3 regions of the Streptomyces sp. NPDC050509 genome follow, and region 1 is predicted to be linked to each of the others. Evidence: riboswitches for the same ligand, from Rfam matches in the RefSeq annotation. Region 1 holds a riboswitch; each other region holds the start of a gene.
The links. A riboswitch is a leader RNA that binds a small molecule or an ion and turns the genes downstream of it on or off. The one in region 1 is predicted to bind cobalamin.
Positions count from the first base shown of each region.

Region 2: another riboswitch for cobalamin. It lies ahead of ACIBJC_RS16550 (ribonucleoside-diphosphate reductase subunit alpha); the one in region 1 lies ahead of ACIBJC_RS30450 (cobalamin biosynthesis protein).
Region 3: another riboswitch for cobalamin. It lies ahead of ACIBJC_RS06750 (histidinol phosphatase); the one in region 1 lies ahead of ACIBJC_RS30450 (cobalamin biosynthesis protein).

Region 1 covers NZ_JBITHL010000012.1:57,445-63,948, forward strand. The annotation lists gene ACIBJC_RS30430 (alpha/beta hydrolase) at 1-1,045, opposite strand, end outside; gene ACIBJC_RS30435 (class II aldolase/adducin family protein) at 1,199-1,909, opposite strand; gene ACIBJC_RS30440 (anion permease) at 2,050-3,333, shown strand; gene ACIBJC_RS30445 (hypothetical protein) at 3,346-3,609, shown strand; cobalamin riboswitch at 3,729-3,849, shown strand; gene ACIBJC_RS30450 (cobalamin biosynthesis protein) at 3,886-4,893, shown strand; gene ACIBJC_RS30455 (cobyric acid synthase) at 4,890-6,446, shown strand.
Region 2 covers NZ_JBITHL010000005.1:235,361-241,864, reverse strand. The annotation lists gene ACIBJC_RS16570 (extracellular solute-binding protein) at 7-1,290, opposite strand; gene ACIBJC_RS16565 (GntR family transcriptional regulator) at 1,530-2,294, shown strand; gene ACIBJC_RS16560 (carbon starvation CstA family protein) at 2,510-4,729, shown strand; gene ACIBJC_RS16555 (YbdD/YjiX family protein) at 4,726-4,944, shown strand; cobalamin riboswitch at 5,049-5,191, shown strand; gene ACIBJC_RS16550 (ribonucleoside-diphosphate reductase subunit alpha) at 5,337-6,504, shown strand, end outside.
Region 3 covers NZ_JBITHL010000002.1:321,358-327,861, forward strand. The annotation lists gene ACIBJC_RS06745 (glycoside hydrolase family 76 protein) at 127-1,602, opposite strand; partial or broken gene ACIBJC_RS06750 (histidinol phosphatase) at 1,808-1,933, opposite strand; gene ACIBJC_RS06755 (hypothetical protein) at 1,902-2,117, shown strand; cobalamin riboswitch at 2,150-2,285, opposite strand; cobalamin riboswitch at 2,411-2,536, shown strand; gene ACIBJC_RS06760 ((2Fe-2S) ferredoxin domain-containing protein) at 2,600-2,977, shown strand; partial or broken gene ACIBJC_RS06765 ((2Fe-2S)-binding protein) at 3,064-3,147, shown strand; gene ACIBJC_RS06770 (hypothetical protein) at 3,517-5,220, opposite strand; gene ACIBJC_RS06775 (potassium transporter TrkA) at 5,480-6,504, shown strand, end outside.

The DNA.
Region 1 (6,504 bases):
GCGGGACGGTGTGGAGGGTGATCAGTCCCGGCCGGTGGGCGGCGAGTTCGCGTGAGGGGTTCCAGGACGCGATGGTGTCGTCGGGGCCGTGGAAGATCAGCGTCGGTACGTGGAGATTGCGCGGGTCGGCGGCTTCCAGCAGCCGGTCGCCGTGCAGCCCCGTCCGGCCCTGGGCGGCCCGCACCGCGAGCGGCAGCAGGGGTCCGGGGATCCGGCGGGCGGTGGCCAGTGCCCGCAGGGTGGCCTCCCAGTCCAGTACCGGCGAGTCGAGCACGAGTCCGGCGATGCGCTCGCTGAGGGCGGAGTTCGCTGCGGCGTGCAGGGCCATCGAGGCGCCGGTGGACCAGCCGTGCAGGACCACGCGCTCGGCGCCCAGGCGGAGGGCGTGGCGGATCGCCGCGTCGAGGTCGCGCCACTCGGAGTCGCCGAGGTGGCCGAGGCCGTCCGGGGAGCGGGGCGCGCCGGGGTCGCCCCGGTAGGCGAGGTCGAGGACGGGCAGGCGCTGGGCCGCGAGGAACTCCATGACGTTCAGGGGGTGCTCGCGGGTGGTGCCGAGGCCGTGCACGGTGATCACCCAGGTGTCGCGCGGCGCCGGCACGAACCACGCGGGCAGGGAGCCGAGTTCGCCCGGGACCCACACGTCCTGGTGGGCGAGGCCCAGGGCGGTGCCGGGGTCGCCGCTGTGCACCTGCGGGGTGAGCCGTACGCGGCTTCCCGGCACGAGGCTGCCGCGGGTGACCCGTTCCAGTCGGCGCACCACGGTGTCGGCCGGGTGCGGGACGCCGTCCAGGACAGGGCCGACGACGGCGTGCACGCCCGCCCCCTCGATCCCGTACGTTCCGGGGCGCAGGGAGGCGAGCGAACGGGTCAGGGTGACCTGTCCGGCGGCGATGGCGTGCACGGTGATCTTCGGGTCGCTGGGCAGGGGCCGCCCCGGCGGTGCCTTGAGCGCGGCATCGCTGGCGTACCGGCCGGCCGCGACCGCAGCCGCGCCGACCCCGAGCACTGTGGTGACGGCCGCTGCCGTCGCTGTAGCCGGGCGCACGCTCCCAGTGTCACCACCCGCGCCGGACCCGGCCAGCGGGCGGGGGCCGTCGGGGGCGGAAGGCGGACCCCGCCCGGCGCGGGCGCCACGGGTCCGGCGCCGCGGGTCCGGCGCCACGGCCTGCGGGCCCGCGCACCGGTGCCCGTCCCGGGGTCAGCTCCGCTGGCCGTAGCCCCGTAGCTTCTCCCCCACCTCCCGGACCTGCTCCTCCGACAGCAGCGAGGGCCGGTGTCCCGGCACCGCGCTCGCCGTGAGCCAGAGCTGGCACATCCATTCGAGCTGGGCGGTGCGGTCGTACGCCTGGGCGAGGGTGTCGCCGTACGCCACCGTGCCGTGGTTCCGCAGCAGGCAGGCCGTACGGTCCTCCAGGGCCTCGCACATCCCGCGGGCCAGCTCCTCCGAGCCGTACAGCGCGTACGGGGCGACGCGGACCGGGCCGCCGAGGGCCGCCGCCATGTAGTGGATCAAGGGGAGCTCGGGGACGAGGGTGGAGACCGCGGTGGCGTGCACGGCGTGGGTGTGGACCACGGCCGTCGCGGACGTGTCGCGGTAGACGGCCAGGTGTAGAGGGAGTTCGCTGGTGGGGGTGAGGGTGCCGAGCACCTGCCGTCCCGCGAGGTCGACCGCGATCGCGTCGCCGGGGGTGAGCCGGTCGTACGGCACTCCGCTCGGGGTGACGAGAATCAGCTCGCCGACCCGCACCGAGACATTGCCGGAGGTGCCGACGACGAGCCCCTCCGCCGCCGTTCTCCGGGCGGTGTCGACCAGCTCCGTCCAGGCCCGCTCCAGGGCGCCCCGCTCGACCGCCGACTCACCCTGTCCGCCGGTCAGTTCACCTTGCTCGCCGGTCCGCTCATCCGTCATACGCCGATCCTGCCAGGCGTCGCGGACATCTCCACGGAGTGGGTCACTCCGTAGACCCGCCCAGTTCATCTTCCGTTCACTCTGACTCCCTACGTTCACCGAGGCCACCGACGTCGAACGATTGCCTGGGTCCTGGGTCAATGGAACACATCACGCTGCTGCTCGCGATCGTGATCGTGACAGCTCTCGTGTTCGATTTCACGAACGGTTTCCACGACACCGCCAACGCGATGGCGACGACCATCTCGACCGGCGCTCTGAAGCCCAAGGTCGCGGTGGGTATGTCCGCGGTCCTGAATCTCGTCGGCGCGTTCCTGTCCGTGGAGGTCGCCAAGACGATCTCCGGCGGGCTCATCAACGAACAGGGCATCAGAACTGAAGTGATCTTCGCGGCGCTCGTCGGCGCCATCCTGTGGAATCTCTTCACCTGGCTGCTCGGACTCCCGTCCAGCTCCTCCCACGCGCTCTTCGGCGGCCTGATCGGCGCCACCCTGATGTCCGTGGGCGCCTCCGGCGTCAACGGCGGTGTGGTCGTCACCAAGGTCCTGATCCCCGCGCTCGCCGCCCCCGTGGTCGCCGGGCTCGCCGCCCTGCTGGCGACGAAGCTGACGTACCGGATCGGCCGCGACACGGACGACAAGGCCACCGCCAAGGGCTACCGGGCCGGGCAGATCGCCTCCGCCGGGCTCGTCTCGCTGGCCCACGGCACCAACGACGCGCAGAAGACCATGGGCGTCATCACGCTCGCCCTGGTCACCGGCGGCGTCCTCGCCCCCGGCTCCAACCCGCCCCTGTGGGTCATCGTCTCCGCCGGGATCGCCATCGCGCTCGGCACGTACCTCGGCGGCTGGCGCATCATCCGCACCATGGGCACCGGCCTCACCGACCTCCAGCCGCAGCAGGGCTTCGCCGCCCAGACCAGCGCAGCGACGGTCATCCTGGCCTCCTCGCACCTGGGCTTCTCGCTCTCCACCACGCAGTCCTGCTCCGGTGCCGTGATGGGCGCCGGGCTCGGCCGCAAGGGCGGAGTGGTGCGCTGGTCCACCGCCACCCGGATGTTCGTCGCCTGGGGGCTGACGCTGCCGGCCGCCGGTCTGGTCGCCGCGGGCGCCGAGTTCCTGACCGGCCAGGGCACCTGGGGCATCGCCGTCGTCGCGGTCCTGCTGGTCGCGGGCTCCGCCGGGATCTGGCTCGCCTCGCGCCGCCGTCCGGTCGACCACACCAACGTCACCGCCGGGACCGGCGCCGACACGGACACCGACCTCGCCGCCGAGCCGGCCGGAGTGGTGACCACCGCCATCGCGGCCGTCACCCCGCCTCCCCCGGCGGGCGCCCCCGGCCAGGACCTCTCGACCACCATCCCGGCCCCCGCGGCCACCACCCCGGGCCAGACCGGCGAGCCGGCCCGCCCCGCCACGGTGTAAGGAAGCGACCGTATGAACATCGACTGGGCAGCACTCGGCTCCGTCTTCGGCGTCAGCCTCGTGGCGACCGTCGCCCTCGTGGGCCTCTTCACCCTCGGCATCGTGGGCCTCGCCAAGCGGGGTTCCACGGCCCCCCAGGGCCCGGCCGGCACCTCGGCCGCCGCCTCCACCCCCGCCACCGGCTCCGCACCCCTCGCGGCCCGCGCCGGCGCCTACCTGTGCTTCGCGCTCTGCGTCGGGGCCGTCGCGTACGGGATCAGTCTCATCGTGGCCTGAGCCCACGAGCGGCCCTCAGAGGAGCCCCGCATCGGCCGACCGGTCCGATGTGGGGCTCCGCACACTGTCCCGTCGCAGGTCAAGGATGAGTTGACGGGTGTTGCACGGCGTGGTGGACTTCCGAGGCCATTGACGACGGCAGTAGAGGAAGCCGGTGCGAATCCGGCGCGGTCCCGCCACTGTCACTGTGAGTCTCGCCTCCAGGAGCCAGGAACTCTCGCCGTCGCACTACGTACGTCGAACCGGGGCGCGGACCCTGAGTGAGGACACTTCGCCATGCCTGGCTGCGGTTCCGCCGCGCGCGGCGGTTCAGCCGCCCCTGCCGCCGAGCGGGTCTTCGCGTACGGCGCCACCCTCGGCCTGCTGGGCGACCGGCTGTTCGGCGATCCGCGCCGGGGACATCCGGTGGCCGCCTTCGGGCGGGCCGCCGGGGCCGTCGAGCGCGCGCTGTGGCACGACCACCGCGGCTGGGGCGCGCTGCACACCGCGCTCTGCGCCGGAGGCGCCGCCGGGGCCGCGGCCCTGGCCGCCACCGCGGTACGCCGCGGCCCCGCCGCCTCCGTGGCGCTGACCGCCGCCGCCACCTGGTCCGTGGTCGGGGGCACCTCGCTGGGCCGCGAGGCGCGGGCCGTCGGCGCGGCGCTGGCCGCCGGGGACCTCGAAGGCGCCCGGCGGCGCCTGCCGCATCTGTGCGGGCGCGACCCGTACTCCCTGGACGAGGCGCAGATAGCGCGCGCCGTCGTGGAGTCCGTCGCCGAGAACACCTCCGACGCCGTCGTGGGCGCCCTGGTGTGGGGCGCGGTCGCCGGGGCGCCGGGGCTCGTCGGGTTCCGCGCCGTGAACACGCTGGACGCGATGGTGGGCCACAAGAGCGAGCGTTACCGCCGGTTCGGCTGGGCGTCGGCCCGCCTCGACGATGTCGTGGGGTGGCCGGGGGCCCGGCTGACCGCCGCGCTGGCCGTCGCCGCCGGGGCGGACAGGCGCGGCGCGCTGCGGGCCGTACGGCAGGACGCGCACCGCCATCCGAGCCCCAACGCGGGCCCGGTGGAGGCGTCGTTCGCCGGGGCCCTGGGCGTACGCCTCGGCGGGACGCTCACGTACGGCGGGCGGGTGGAGCACCGGCCCGTCCTGAACGGCAGGGGGCGCCCGGTCGGGGTCCCGGACATCGAGCGCGCCGTGCGGCTGGCCCGCCGGGTCAACGTGCTCGCTCTCGCGGCCTGTGTCACGGGCCGCCTCGTGTACGGCGCGGTGCGCGCGGCCGGGACCACCAGGAGGCGTGGATGAGCCGGAACAGCGGCGGCACCGGGCTCGGCGGAGGGCTGCTGATCGCCGGCACGACCTCCGACGCGGGCAAGAGCGTCGTCACGGCGGGGATCTGCCGCTGGCTGGTGCGCCGGGGCGTGAAGGTGGCGCCGTTCAAGGGCCAGAACATGTCGCTGAACTCGTTCGTGACACGCGAGGGCGCCGAGATCGGGCGCGCCCAGGCGATGCAGGCGCAGGCCGCGCGCGTGGAGCCGACCGCGCTGATGAACCCCGTCCTGCTGAAGCCGGGCAGCGACCGCAGCAGCCAGGTGGTGCTGATGGGCAAGCCCGTCGGGGAGCTGAGCGCCCGGGGCTACCACGGGGGACGGCAGGAGGCACTGCTCGGGCCCGTGCTGGCGTGCCTGGAGGAGCTGCGGTCCACGTACGACGCCGTGATCTGCGAGGGCGCGGGCAGCCCGGCCGAGATCAATCTCCGTCGTACCGACATCGTGAACATGGGGATCGCGCGGGCCGCGCGGCTCCCGGTGGTCGTGGTCGGGGACATCGACCGGGGCGGGGTCTTCGCGTCCTTCTTCGGGACGACCGCGCTGCTGAGCCCCGAGGACCAGGCGCTGGTCGCCGGGTATCTCGTCAACAAGTTCCGGGGAGATGTCTCGCTGCTGGAGCCGGGGCTCGACATGCTCCGGGGGCTGACCGGGCGGGCGACGCTCGGGGTGCTGCCCTTCCGGCACGGTCTGGGCATCGACGAGGAGGACGGTCTGCGGGTCTCGCTGCGCGGCGCCGTGCGCGAGTCGGTGGTGGCTCCCCCGTACGGCGCGGACGTGCTGCGGATCGCGGTCTGCGCCGTACCGCTGATGTCGAACTTCACCGATGTGGACGCGCTGGCGGCCGAGCCCGGGGTCGTGGTGCGGTTCGTGGACCGTCCCGAGGAGCTGGCCGACGCCGACCTGGTGATCGTGCCGGGCACGCGCGGCACGGTGCGGGCGCTGGCGTGGCTGCGGGAGCGCGGGCTGGCCGACGCGCTGGCCCTGCGGGCCGCCGAGGGCCGCCCCGTGCTGGGGATCTGCGGCGGCTACCAGATCCTCGGCGAGCGGATCGACGACGAGGTGGAGTCCCGGGCGGGTGAGGTGGCCGGGCTCGGACTGCTGCCCGTACGCGTCAGGTTCGAGCGGGAGAAGACCCTCGCGCGGCCGGTCGGGGTGGCCCTCGGCGAGCGGGTCGAGGGGTACGAGATCCATCACGGTGTCGCGGACGTGCGCGGCGGGGACGCTTTTGTCACGGACTCGGAAGGGCGGGCGCTGGACGGCTGCCGGGCCGGGTCCGTCCAGGGCACGCACTGGCACGGGGCGCTGGAGAGCGACGCGTTCCGGCGGCGGTTCCTGACGGAGGTGGCGCGGACGGCCGGCCGGCGGTTCGTGCCAGCGCCGGACACGAGCTTCGGCGCGCTGCGCGAGGAGCAGCTCGATCTGCTCGCTGACCTCGTCGAGGAGCACGCGGACACGGCCGCGCTGCTGCGCCTGATCGAGGAGGGCGCCCCGGCCGGGCTGCCGTTCATCCCTCCGGGGGCCCCGTGAGCACCGTAGGACTGAGCACCGTGGGACGCCGTCCGGTCATCGATGAGTCATTCGAAGG
Region 2 (6,504 bases), on a different contig from region 1:
CTCAGGTCACTTGGTGTTGATGACCTCGTCGATGGCGGCGTCCGCCTCCTTCGCGGCCTCCTCCACCGGCTGCTTCCCGGTGGCGATGGACTGCAGCATCTTCTGGAGCACCTGGGCCTTCTCGACCTGGCCCCAGCCCGGCGCCATCGGCACGAACCAGCTCGACTCGGCCGCCGTCGCCGGGACCGCGGTCGCCGGGTCGCTCTTCAGCGTCGCGAGGTCGGTCTTGTTGTTCGGCAGGTTGCCCTTGCCCATCAGGCCCTTCTGGCCCTGGGCGCCGGTGAAGGCGTTGATCCACTCGGCGGCGGTGGCCTGCGCCTTCGACTTGACCGGTACGGCCAGGTCGGAACCGCCCAGGAAGACGGGCATGTTGGCGCCGGAAGGACCCGGCATCACGAAGTTCTCCAGGTTGCCCTTGAGCTTGCCGGTCTTGTCGCTCTTCGGGTCCTCGGCCGTCGCGCCCTCCCAGGCGGCGCCGAAGATCATGCCGGACTGGCCCTGGCCGTACACGATGTAGCGGTCGGACTCGTCCTTGGTCTTGTCCGCGTGCATGTACGCGTCGAGGACCTTCTTGTACTCCGTCAGCCCCTTGAGGGACTCGGGCGAGGAAAGGTTCGCCTTGAACGTGCCGCCGCTGTCCTCGGCGATGGAGCCGCCGGCGTCGTACACGAAGGACATGGCCGCGTACCAGTCGCGGGAGGGCTGGTACCAGGCGCTGAACTTGTCGCCCTTCTTCGCCTGGATCTTGTCGAGTCCGGCGGTCAGTTCGGCGTACGTCTTCGGTACGGCGGTGACCCCGGCCTCCTTGGCGACGTCCTTGCGCCAGTTGGCGACGCGGCCCCCGGCGTAGTACGGCACGCCGTAGGTCTTGCCGTTGTACGTCACCGACGACTTGAGGCCGTCGAGCCAGGTGTCCGCGTTGTCGAACTTCGCGGGGTCGAGCTCGGCGAAGGCGCCCTTCACCGTGTAGCCGAGCATCTCCGTGTTGCCCATCTCGACGACGTCGGGGGCCTTGTCGGTGGCGAGCACGGCGTCGAGCTTGGTGTTCTTGTCGGGCCAGCCGTAGTACTCGTGCTTGATCTTGATGCCCGGGTGCTTCTTGACCACGGCGTCGTCCGCGGCCTTGACCAGCTCCGGCCAGTTGTTCTGGGCGTCCACCGTCAGCCAGACGGTGAGTTCCTTCGCGGAATCTCCCCCGGCCGCCCCGCCCTTCGGGTCGTCGGAACCACAGGCCGCGAGGCCGATCACCATGCCTGCGACGCCGACCGCCGCGATGAGCTTGCGCTTCACGCCACCCTCCTCAGGGACACTGCAACCCCCCTGGTCCCATTAATGGTTTAGACCAGTAGGGGGGAGCTTGGCCTAGACCTTTAGGGGTGTCAAGGGTGTATAAGAAGGGCAGTCGTGTCCGTTATCGGACCGACACCTGAGCGAGGGCGACGCCTCGTGGCAGGACCGTGCCACCATGTGAGCCGCGACAGACGGAGGAGCCGGTGACGGCAGCAGCGCAGGAGTCGGGAAGGCAGGCCATGGCCACGGACGGGGTCGGTACGGAGACCGAGGGCGGACCTGCCACCCGTACGGCCCGCGTACCCAAGTACTACCGCTTGAAGCGGCACTTGCTCGACATGACGGAGACGCTGCCGCCCGGGACACCCGTACCCCCGGAGCGCACCCTGGCCGCCGAGTTCGACACCTCGCGTACGACCGTGCGCCAGGCGCTCCAGGAACTGGTCGTCGAGGGCCGGCTCGAACGCATCCAGGGCAAGGGCACCTTCGTCGCCAAGCCCAAGGTCTCCCAGGCCCTCCAACTCACCTCGTACACCGAGGACATGCGCGCCCAGGGCCTCGAACCGACCTCGCAACTCCTCGACATCGGCTACGTCACGGCCGACGACACCCTCGCGGGACTCCTCGACATCACCGCCGGCGGGCGCGTACTGCGGATCGAGCGGCTGCGGCTGGCGAGCGGCGAGCCGATGGCCATCGAGACCACGCACCTCTCGGCGAAGCGCTTCCCCGCACTGCGCCGCTCGCTCGTCAAGTACACGTCCCTCTACACGGCGTTGGCGGAGGTGTACGACGTCCATCTCGCCGAGGCCGAGGAGACGATCGAGACGTCCCTCGCCAACCCGCGCGAGGCCGGGCTGCTCGGTACGGACGTGGGCCTGCCGATGCTGATGCTGTCGCGCCACTCGCTGGACGCGGCCGGAGAACCGGTGGAGTGGGTACGGTCGGTCTACCGCGGCGACCGCTACAAGTTCGTGGCGCGCCTCCAACGCCCGCGCCCGTGAACGAGAACCGGAACGCATCCGTGAACGAAACCTGGAAGCGGACCCCCCACCGGACCCCGCACCAAAACCCGCACCGAAATCCCGCCACGCCCGCATAAACCCACCGGGCGTGGGCACGTAACGTACCGGGATATGGGCTGGTGGTGGCGTGTCCCGGGATGGTCCCCTAGATTTCCTGCGCATTAAGCAGGTGACCAGTGAGGGGACGACTCGCCATGCCAGAGCCCGCACCGACCGACGCGCCGTCGACGGACGACCGGCCGAAAACCATAGGTGGTCTCACCCCGAGATCCATCCTCGTCTGGGCACTGGTCGCCCTGGTGGGCGCCGCGGGCTGGGCGGTGCTCGCCCTCTCCCGGGGCGAGGAGGTCTCGGCCGCCTGGATGCTGGCCGCCGCCCTCGGTTCGTACGCGATCGCCTACCGCTTCTACTCGCGCTTCATCGCGAACCGGGTCCTCAAGGTCGACAAGACCCGGGCCACCCCGGCCGAACGGCTCGACAACGGGGTCGACTTCCACCCCACCGACCGGCGCGTGCTCTTCGGCCACCACTTCGCGGCCATCGCGGGCGCCGGGCCCCTGGTCGGCCCCGTACTCGCCGCGCAGATGGGGTATCTGCCCGGCACCATCTGGATCGTCGCGGGCGTCATCTTCGCCGGCGCCGTCCAGGACATGGTGACGCTGTTCTTCTCCACCCGCCGTGACGGCCGTTCCCTCGGCCAGATCGCCCGGGACGAGATCGGCCCCTTCGGCGGCGCCGCCGCGCTGATAGCCGTCTTCATGATCATGATCATCCTGCTGGCCGTGCTGGCACTGGTCATCGTCAACGCGCTGGCGCACTCGCCGTGGGGCGTCTTCTCCATCGCGATGACCATCCCGATCGCCCTCTTCATGGGCGTGTACCTGCGGGTGCTGCGCCCCGGGCGGGTCACCGAGGTCTCGCTCATCGGGGTGGCGCTGCTGCTGCTCGCCATCGTGGCGGGCGGCTGGGTCGCCGAGTCCTCGCTCGCCGACACCTTCACGCTGGAAGCCGGCACCCTGGTCATCTGGATGATCGCGTACGGCTTCCTCGCCTCCGTACTCCCGGTGTGGATGCTGCTGGCGCCGCGCGACTACCTGTCGACCTTCATGAAGGTCGGCACGATCGTGCTGCTGGCGCTGGGCGTGGCCATCGCGCTCCCGACGCTGAAGATGGACGCCGTCACCGAGTTCGCGAGCCGCGGTGACGGCCCGGTCTTCGCCGGGTCCATGTTCCCGTTCGTCTTCATCACCATCGCGTGCGGCGCGCTCTCGGGCTTCCACTCCCTGATCTCCTCGGGCACGACGCCGAAGATGGTCCAGAAGGAGACGCAGATCCGGATGATCGGTTACGGCGCGATGCTGACCGAGTCGTTCGTCGCGATCATGGCGCTGATCGCCGCCTGCATCATCGACCCGGGCCTGTACTTCGCGGTCAACTCCCCGGCCGGTGTCATCGGCGGTACGGTCGACTCCGCGTCGCAGGCGGTCGCCAACCTCGGCTTCACCATCTCGCCCGACCAACTCGCCCAGGCGGCGAAGGACGTCGAGGAGACCAGCCTGCTGTCGCGTACCGGCGGCGCGCCGACCTTCGCCCTCGGCATGGCGGAGATCTTCTCGTCCGTCGTCGGCGGCACCGCCATGAAGGCGTTCTGGTACCACTTCGCGATCATGTTCGAGGCGCTGTTCATCCTCACCACGGTCGACGCGGGGACCCGCGTCGGGCGCTTCATGCTCCAGGACATGCTCGGCAACGTGTACAAGCCGATGCGCCAGGTGAGCTGGAAGCCGGGCGTCTGGTTCGCCAGCGCGGTCGTGGTCGGCGGCTGGGGCTACTTCCTCTGGGTCGGCGTCCATGACCCGCTGGGCGGCATCAACCAGCTCTTCCCGCTCTTCGGCATCGCCAACCAGCTCCTGGCGGCCGTGGCGCTCGCCGTCTGCACCACGCTCCTGGTCAAGTCCGGCCGCCTGAAGTGGGCCTGGGTGACAGCCGTACCGCTCGCCTGGGACGCGGCCGTCACCCTCACCGCGAGCTGGCAGAAGATCTTCTCGGGCGACCCGAGGGTGGGATTCTTCACCCAGCGCGACGTGTACCAGTCGGCCATCGACCGGGGCGAGGTGCTGGCCCCGGCCAAGACCATGGACGACATGCACACCGTCGTCACCAACTCCACGGTGGACGGGGTGCTCTCGGCCCTCTTCGCGGTCCTCATCCTCGTGGTCATCGCGGACGCGGGACGGGTCTGCTTCAAGGCGATCCGCGATCCGGAGTCGGTCCGGCTGGTGGAGACCCCGTACACCGAGTCCAGGATCGTCGCCCCGGCCGGCATGATCCCCACCAAGGAGGAGAAGGCGGAGCTGGCCGCCGCCGAGGCCACGGCGCGGGAGAGCGTCCCGGCGGGGACGGGCCCGGCATGACCTGGCCCCGGAGCCGGGCGGAGCGGGTACGGCACGTGGCCCGGCGGGTCCGCTGGTACGTGCGGGAGTTCACCGGCGAGTCGGCGTACGAGCGCTACGTGGCCCACGCCACCGCCGGTGACCCGGCCGGCCAGGTCATGACCCGCCGCGCCTTCGAACGCAGCCGCACGGACGCCCGTGAGGCCGACCCGCGCGAGGGGTTCCGCTGCTGCTGAGCGCCGGCCGAACGCTCGCCGAGCCCTTACCGAGCGCTCGCCGAGCCCGCCGCTGAACTCGTACCGCGGCGACGCACGACACAACATCTGGGGGGTGGCGCACCGCGCGCCCCCCAGATGTATGCTCGACCTCGCTGTCGACGCAGGGGAATCCGGTGTGAATCCGGAACTGTCCCGCAACGGTGTACTGTGGCGCGCTTTGTCGTGCCCTCCAGTCCGAACACCTGCCGGCAGTGCGTCCGGCTCGACCGAACCGGACGCCCAGACGTCCGGGCCTCGCGGTTGGGCCGGTGGACGCGGCGCGGTGTGCCTCCCCGCAAGGGCATGGGTACGTCCGTGCGCGCGGACCCGTGCCTCCTCGTGGCCCAGAGCCGAGCGAGGGAGAGCACCACGTGACCATCGCGCCAGCGGATCCGGTTTCAGTTGTCTCGGAGGCAGAGTCCGAGCACGGGGCGGCGCCCGCCGCCGGGCAGGCCGACGCCCCCGGCACCGCGCTGCTGCGGACCCTGACCGAGCTGACCGCCGATCTGCCCGACGCCGACCCGGGCAGGATCGCCGCCGCCGCACTGCGTGGCCGCAACGCCCGTTCGGACGAGGCCGAGCTGCGCGAGCTGGCCACGGAGGCGGCGGCCGGACAGATCTCCGAGGACCCGGTCTACTCCCGTCTCGCCGCCCGGCTGCTCACCCGTACGATCGCCGACGAGGCGGCGTCCCAGGGCGCCGTGTCGTTCTCCGCGTCCATCGCCGTCGGGCAGCGCGAGGGCCTGATCGCGGACCGTACGGCCGCCTTCGTGACGCGCCACGCAGACCGGCTCGACGCGCTGATCGACCAGGACGCCGACGACCGCTTCGGCTACTTCGGGCTGCGTACGCTCTACAGCCGCTACCTGCTCCGGCATCCGCTCACCCGTCAGGTGATCGAGACGCCCCAGTACTTCATGCTGCGGGTCGCCGCCGGTCTCGCCGAGGACGAGAGCGCGCACGCGCTGGAAGAGGTCGCCGCGCTCTACCGGCTGATGAGCCGGCTGGACTACCTCCCCTCCTCCCCCACGCTCTTCAACTCCGGCACCCGCCACCCGCAGATGTCGTCCTGCTACCTGCTGGACTCGCCGCTGGACGAGCTGGACTCGATCTACGACCGCTACCACCAGGTGGCGCGGCTCTCGAAGCACGCGGGCGGGATCGGGCTCTCGTACTCCCGTATCCGTTCGCGCGGTTCACTGATCCGGGGGACAAACGGCCACTCCAACGGCATCGTCCCGTTCCTGCGGACCCTCGACTCCTCCGTCGCGGCCGTCAACCAGGGCGGCCGGCGCAAGGGCGCCGCCTGCGTCTACCTGGAGACCTGGCACGCCGACCTGGAGGAGTTCCTCGAACTGCGGGACAACACGGGCGAGGACGCGCGCCGTACGCACAACCTCAACCTCGCGCACTGGATCCCCGACGAGTTCATGCGGCGGGTCGAGTCGGACGGCGTGTGGTCGCTGTTCTCGCCGGTGGACGTGCCGGAGCTGGTCGACCTGTGGGGCGACGCGTTCGACACCGCGTACCGCAAGGCGG
Region 3 (6,504 bases), on a different contig from region 1:
GTCAGGTAGTGGGCGATGAGCGCTCTGGTGGCCTTGGGCGACAGCAGTTCCTCGCGATGGTCTCCCGTGCGATCAGGTCGGCGGCCCGGTTGCCCGTACCCCGGTACGTCCTGGAGGGCGGGGCGGTCAGGGCGCCGCGTTCAGCAGGTCGAGCGCGCTGTGCTGGCGTGCCGCGTCCGTCGTGTCGAGGGGTCCGTTCCAGCGCAGCCCGTACTGGCCGAGAGGATTGCGGTCACGGGCGTACGCGGCGTCCGCCTGCCTGGACAGATACGCCGTGTACGGGTGGTCGGCGAGCGCCGCGTTGAGCTTGCCGAGCCCGCGGACGTGCGCGCCCTTGAAGGACGGGCCGTCGGCCCCGCAGTCACCGCCCTCGCACGGGTCGCGCAGGATGCCGCCGGTGTTCAGGGACGAGGAGGTGGTGGCCGCGTCGGCGATCTGTCGTGCCGTGGTGAGGAGCGCGGCGTCCTGGGTGGCTCGGTTCAGCTCCGTGAGCGCTCCGAGCAGCACACCCTGGTTGTACGACCAGACGGCGGCGCCGTTGTTACGGCAGGTGGACAGATCGATGCCGTCGTTCACCAGGCGCGAACTGTTGACCATCCCGGTCCCCTGGAACCACGACCAGCCGGCGCGGGCCCGGCCCAGATAGGCGGTGTCGCCGGGGATGCGGTTGTGCAGTGCCGCGTTGAGCTGGATGTAGAGGGAGTTGGCGATGGCGTTCTTGTAGGTCTTCGCGGTGCTCCACCACACACCGCCGCCGCAGACGCCGTCCCAGTACGAGGCCATGTGATCGGCGTCCGCGCGTGCGGTGTTCAGATAGCGGCTGTCACCGGTCGCGTCGTACGCGGCGATCCAGGCCAGCCCCCACCACCCGGTGTCGTCGATGTAGTCGTTGCGGAACTGGCCTCCCTGTGCGTTCAGTTGGCGATCGTAGGTGTTGGCGATGGCGTAGCGGTAGCTGGGCATCCCCGAAACGCGGATGTTGTCGATGACCGCGGTGAGCGCGTTGGCCGAGTTCCACCAGCCGGTGGTGTCGAACAGCCCGGTGCCGTTGTTGTAGAACTGCATCTGCGCCGTGGCCGCGGCCGTCCGGCGGTCCCACGCGTTCCAGGTCGTACGCGCCCAGGGTGTGCAGGCGATGTCCGTACGGTCGCCGGCCTTTCCGCAGGCGCGCAGCGCGCCGACCCCGTTGGTGTTCCAGTCGTCCACGTTGTACATGAGGGTGCGCCGGCCGCGCTGTCCGGCGGGCACGGTGGTGGCGCCGAGGCGGCTGCCGGAGCTCCAGGTGCGCCCGCCGTCGAAGGACCGGTCGAGCCAGACCTCGTCGCCGGGGCTGCCGTTGTCCGTCGAGGCCCAGCCCATCGCGTCCTGGTCGTCGAAGTGGAGGACGATCGAGCGGGAGAAGAGGGTGGTGGAGACGGGGCGACGGTCCTGCGGTGAGAGCGCGGGGTCGCGCGCGTCGCAGTACGTGTTGCAGATGGCCGCGGTCGGGGCGGCGCCCACGGCCGCGGCCGGGGCCACGGCTTGTGGGTTCAGGGCAGCGAGAAGCGCCACGGCGAGCAGTGCCACCAGATGACGCATCCGGACTGACAACGTTATCGACATGAGCGTCTCCGGGATCGACGAGATGGCTGAGAGCGCTCCCGGAACGTATGGCAATGGCGTGCCCACGTCAATGCGTCCTGAGCTTCCTCGCCTTCCGTCCCCCGGTGACGTGGGCCCTTCCGTTGGAGGGGACCAGGCCGGCGGGTGGGGCGACGGCCTTACCGGTCAGGCGCTCGGGAGGACTTGCCGCCGTCCGGCTCTGTTGTCACTCGGGCAGGAAGGTCACCTGGGGCGCCCCCGTGCGCGGATGGACGGTGACCACGCCCGTGACCTGGTACACGTCGGCCAGGAGTCGGGGTGTGAGGACTTCGGCGGGTGGGCCGCAGGCCACGCATCAGCCACAGGAAGAACGGCCCGCCGCACAGCGCGGTGAGTACGCCGACCGGATGCCGACCAGGGTCGCCGTCAGCGGCAGGACGACGAACCGCTTGTTCCTCACCGCGGGTACGTCGGCGAGGACGGGCTGGACGAGCGGGAACTTCTTCCTCTGCTCGACGCTCCCGGAGCCGGCCTAGTCGTAGAGGGCGATGACCTCGGGCCGACACTCGTCGACCTGCTCCCAGGAGACGTCGCCGAAGACGTCGTCCAGGTCGGCGAAGATTCCCCTTTCCGTACATGGCGTACGGATGAGGACGAACCGCCGGTCACAGTGGCGGGACCGTGCCGGACTCGCACCGGCTTCCTGGTTCCCGTCGCGGCGATGACCAGGCGATATTACGTTCCTTCGGGGGCCGGCAAAGTGCCCCCTTGCTGACAGCGGGGAGAAGGGGGTGGAAGGATGGCCGGAGCAACAAGGCGACGGCGGTCCGAGGAAGCCGGTGGAAATCCGGCGCGGTCCCGCCACTGTGATCGGCGAGCGAGCCCCGCACACGACCACTGCCCGCACAGGGCGGGAAGGCGCGGAGCGAGCCGTGACCCGAGAGCCAGGAGACTCACGCGGTCGCCTCCTCGACGGACCACCGGGGCGGATCTCCCCGGAAGAGAGGAACGATGCGGCATGTCCGCCGACACCGCCCCGCCCGGCCGCGAACCGGTTCCCTGCCGAGTTGTCGTGTGCCGTGACTGCTGCTGCGGCAGCCCGAAGATACCCGGCGTCGACCACGCCGCCCAGACCGCGCGTCTGCGGGCCCAGGTGCCGGTACGGGTCTCCGCCTGCCTGGACGTCTGCGAACAGGCCAACGTCATCGTCGTCCAGCCCTCCGCCGAGGGCCGCGCCGCCGGTGCCCGGCCCGTCTGGCTGGGGCTGGTCAACGATCCGGACGCGACCGAGGACATCGCCGCCTGGGCACGTGCCGGCGGGCCGGGTGTCGCACCTCGGCCGGACATACTCGACCTCTACACCATCACGCCCCCGCGACGGCGTACGGTCTCCTGACCAAACGGACGGAGAGCCGCACGGAGAGCCGGACGGAGGGACAGGAACCGTGGACGACGCCCGTGCCCCCGCCGGGCCGCGCATGCCCCGACCTTACGTTCCGCCGCCGGAGCTGCTGCCTCTACTACCGCGCGCCGAACGGTTCGACGTGCGGAGACCGCGGACTTGCCGACCTTCGGGGCAAGATGAAACTCAAGGTCCAGGACCTGGGGAGCCGTTCCAACGCCTCTCGCCCCGGTGTCGACAGGAAGATCGTCACGCGGAACCGGCGGCGGAAGGGGCTCGTCCCGCAACTGAAGTGCTGAAGTGCTGAAGTGCTGAAGTGCTGAAGTGCTGAAGTGCTGAAGTGCTGAAGTGCTGAAGTGCTGAAGTGCTGAAGTGCTGAAGAGCGGCACAGATCTACGGGATCTTGATGCGGACAGCTCCGCGCCCCGGAAACACCCGTCCCGAAGACCGTCGGGACAAGCAGGCGCCTCCGGGGCCTGAGGGGCGCTGAGGCCGGCCGAGGAACGGCGGGGCCGGCCTCCGGTGCGCCAGGGTCAGCCGGCGGTGCGGTGGCGGCGTCCGCGAGTGGCGGCCAGGAGCGCGGCGCCCGCGGCGAGCGCCGCGCCGCTCGCCCAGAGGGCGGCCGCCGCGCCGCCGGTGCCGGTGGCGGCCAGCATGCCCGGGGCGCCCGGGGTGCCCGGGTTGACAGGGGTGCCCGGGGCAACCGGGGCGGTCCGGGGTGCACTGATGGTCTGGGTGTGTGGCTGCTTGCCGTTTCCGCCGGCGGCGCCGTCCGGGCCGGGCGCCCCGCCGCTGCCCCCGCCGTTCTTCACCCGCACCGTGAACTGGGCGGTGTTGTTGGCCTGGTGGGTGTCGAACGTCAGCTCCCCGCCGTTCACCGACATGGTGCGCATCGTGGCGCGGGTGGTGGCCGGTGCGTCCTCGGTGACGCGCAGCGTGAACGGCAGGTCCACGGCCTGGCCCACGGCGAACGGCGAGCGGGTCGCGCACATGTACTGCGGGGCTCCGGGGCGGGGTTCGTCCGTTCCGAGGTCGGTCCAGAGGCGGCAGCGTTCGGGGACCTTCACCGCCGTGGTGCCCTCGGGAATGTCGACCAGCAGCCCGATCTGGTCGTCGGAGGTGAGGAGGTCGAAGGTGGCGGGCCCGTCGTTGCGGAGCTTCGCCGTCAGCGTCACCTCCGTGCCGGGGCCGGCCTCGGCGGTGACGGAGTCGCCGGTGACAGCGAGATCGGCGGTGTTGGCGGCGTTGATCTTCCACATCCCCTGTTCCGTCACGGTGCCGGGCGGGGGCGCTTCGCCGTCCGGCACCAGCGTGAGCACAGGTGCTTCGCCGCTCGGGCCGGAGCTCCTGGTTCCGCCGTCGCGCGGGTCCGCGGTGGTGGGGGCGGTGCCGGTCAGCGGCTTCACCCGGTAGTCCAGGAACTCGAAGAGCGCCGTCCCCTTGACATCGAGGCCCACGGAGGTCGACAGCCGGTAGCGCTTGCCCGGTTCGACCGGTGTGCCGACCCGGCACACGGCGGAGTCCAGCGTCCGCCCATGACCGGAGGGCAGGTCGTCGGTCGTGCCGTAGGCGCAGTTGGCGAACCGCGGTGCGAAGCCGAGGCCCTGGGTGGTGGTCAGCTTCAGTTCCACGCCGGACGCCGGGAGCGAGCCCATGTTGGCGACGGTGATGGGTGCTTCGAGCGAAGTGCCGGGCTCCGCACCGTCCTTCTGCGGCAGCCGGTTGACGACCAGTTCCACGGTGCCGACGGTGACCTGCACGGTGAGGGAGGCGATCGTCGCGTTGGAGGACGTCGCGGTGAGCCGGGCGGTCCCCGTGGTGCCGAGCGGAGCGTCCGGCTTGGCCAGCAGCTCCAGGAGGCCGCCGGCGAAACCGTCCGCCTCGATGTCCCTGACCGGCCAGGAACACAGGTTCCCGGGGCAACGGACGCCCATGACGTCGGCGAAGGCGGAGATGCCGGACACATCGATGGTGACGACCACGTCCTCCGCGGTGCCCCCGTCGGGATCGCCGGGCAGACCCCAGCCGATCTGCGCCGGGTCGCCCGGGTAGACCAGTGGTTGCGGCAGACCGATCTTGTCCCGGGAGACGGTGAAGTTCAGTTCAGGACTGAGCCGCGCAGCGCTGCTGCCCGATGGTTCGGCCTGGGCGGGGGCGCCGATGAGCCCCACGCCGAGCAGGGCGACCGCGATGGCGGTCAGGGCGCCGAAGCGCCGACGCCGTCCAGGAAACGACATGTCGCATACACCCTTCCGTTCGTTGGAAGTCTTCTGACGGACGCCTGGTGTGACAGATGGGTGCGGCGAATGGTTGTGCGGCGTCGGCTGTTCCAGGGACACGTGTCGCCACCCGGGTGACGACACGTGTCGCGATCTGCGTGACTTTGTCACCGCGATTGGCGTGGTCAGGGGCGGGGCGACACCCTCTGATGAGTAACACGCCGTCCGTAGAGCCCTGTTGGGTACGGCGGCGGATGGAAACATGGAGGATTTCGGCATGCGCAAGACGCTGCGGGAGCGGCTGCGGTACTGGTTCGACGGAACGATGGACCGCGGCACCCCGGCGCTGATCGGTTGGCTGGGGCTGGCCTCGTTGGCACTGATCACCCTGGTCTCCAGCACGGTGGTGGTGCTGGCCCACCAGGACACGGAGGAGAACGGCGGCTGGCCGGGCGTCGTCTGGATGAGTCTGCTGCGCACCCTCGACCCGGGCACGATGGGCGGGGACACCGGGCAGCCGCTGTTCCTGATCCTCATGCTCACGGTGACCATCGGCGGGATCTTCATCGTCAGCGCGCTGATCGGTGTGATCACGACCGGTCTGGAGACCCGTATCCAGGAACTGCGCAAGGGCAAGTCACAACTGATCGAGCGCGGGCACACCATCGTGCTCGGCTGGTCGGACCAGATCTTCACGGTGATCGCCGAGTTGGTGGAGGCCAATCAGAGCGAGCGGCGCTCCTGCGTGGTGATCCTCGCCGACCGGGACAAGGTCGACATGGACGACGAGATCCGGCGGCGCATCCCGAACACCGGGAAGACCCGGGTGATCTGCCGCTCCGGCAGTCCCCTGCAGCGCGAGGACCTGGAACTGGTCAGCCCGGACACCGCCAAGGCGATCATGGTGCTGCCGCCGCTCACCGAAGACAGCGATATCGACGTCATCAAGGTGCTGTTGCTGCTCAACAACCGTAGATGGCCGGGGCGGCGCCCCAATGTGGTGGCCGCGGTGCAGAACTCGACCAACCTGGCGGCGGCCCGGCTGGCCGCGGGCGACGCGGCGTTGGTGATCGACGTCGACGACATCGCCGTACGGCTGATCGTGCAGGCACACCGGCAGTCCGGGCTGTCCACCGTCTTCAACGAACTGCTCAGCTTCATGGGCAACGAGATCTACCCCTGGAGCGAACCGGCACTGGCCGGTGCCACCTACGGGGAATCGCTGACGGCTTTCGAACGCGGCATCCCCGTCGGCCTGCAACGGGAGGACGGCAAGATACAGGTCAACCCGTCGATGGACAC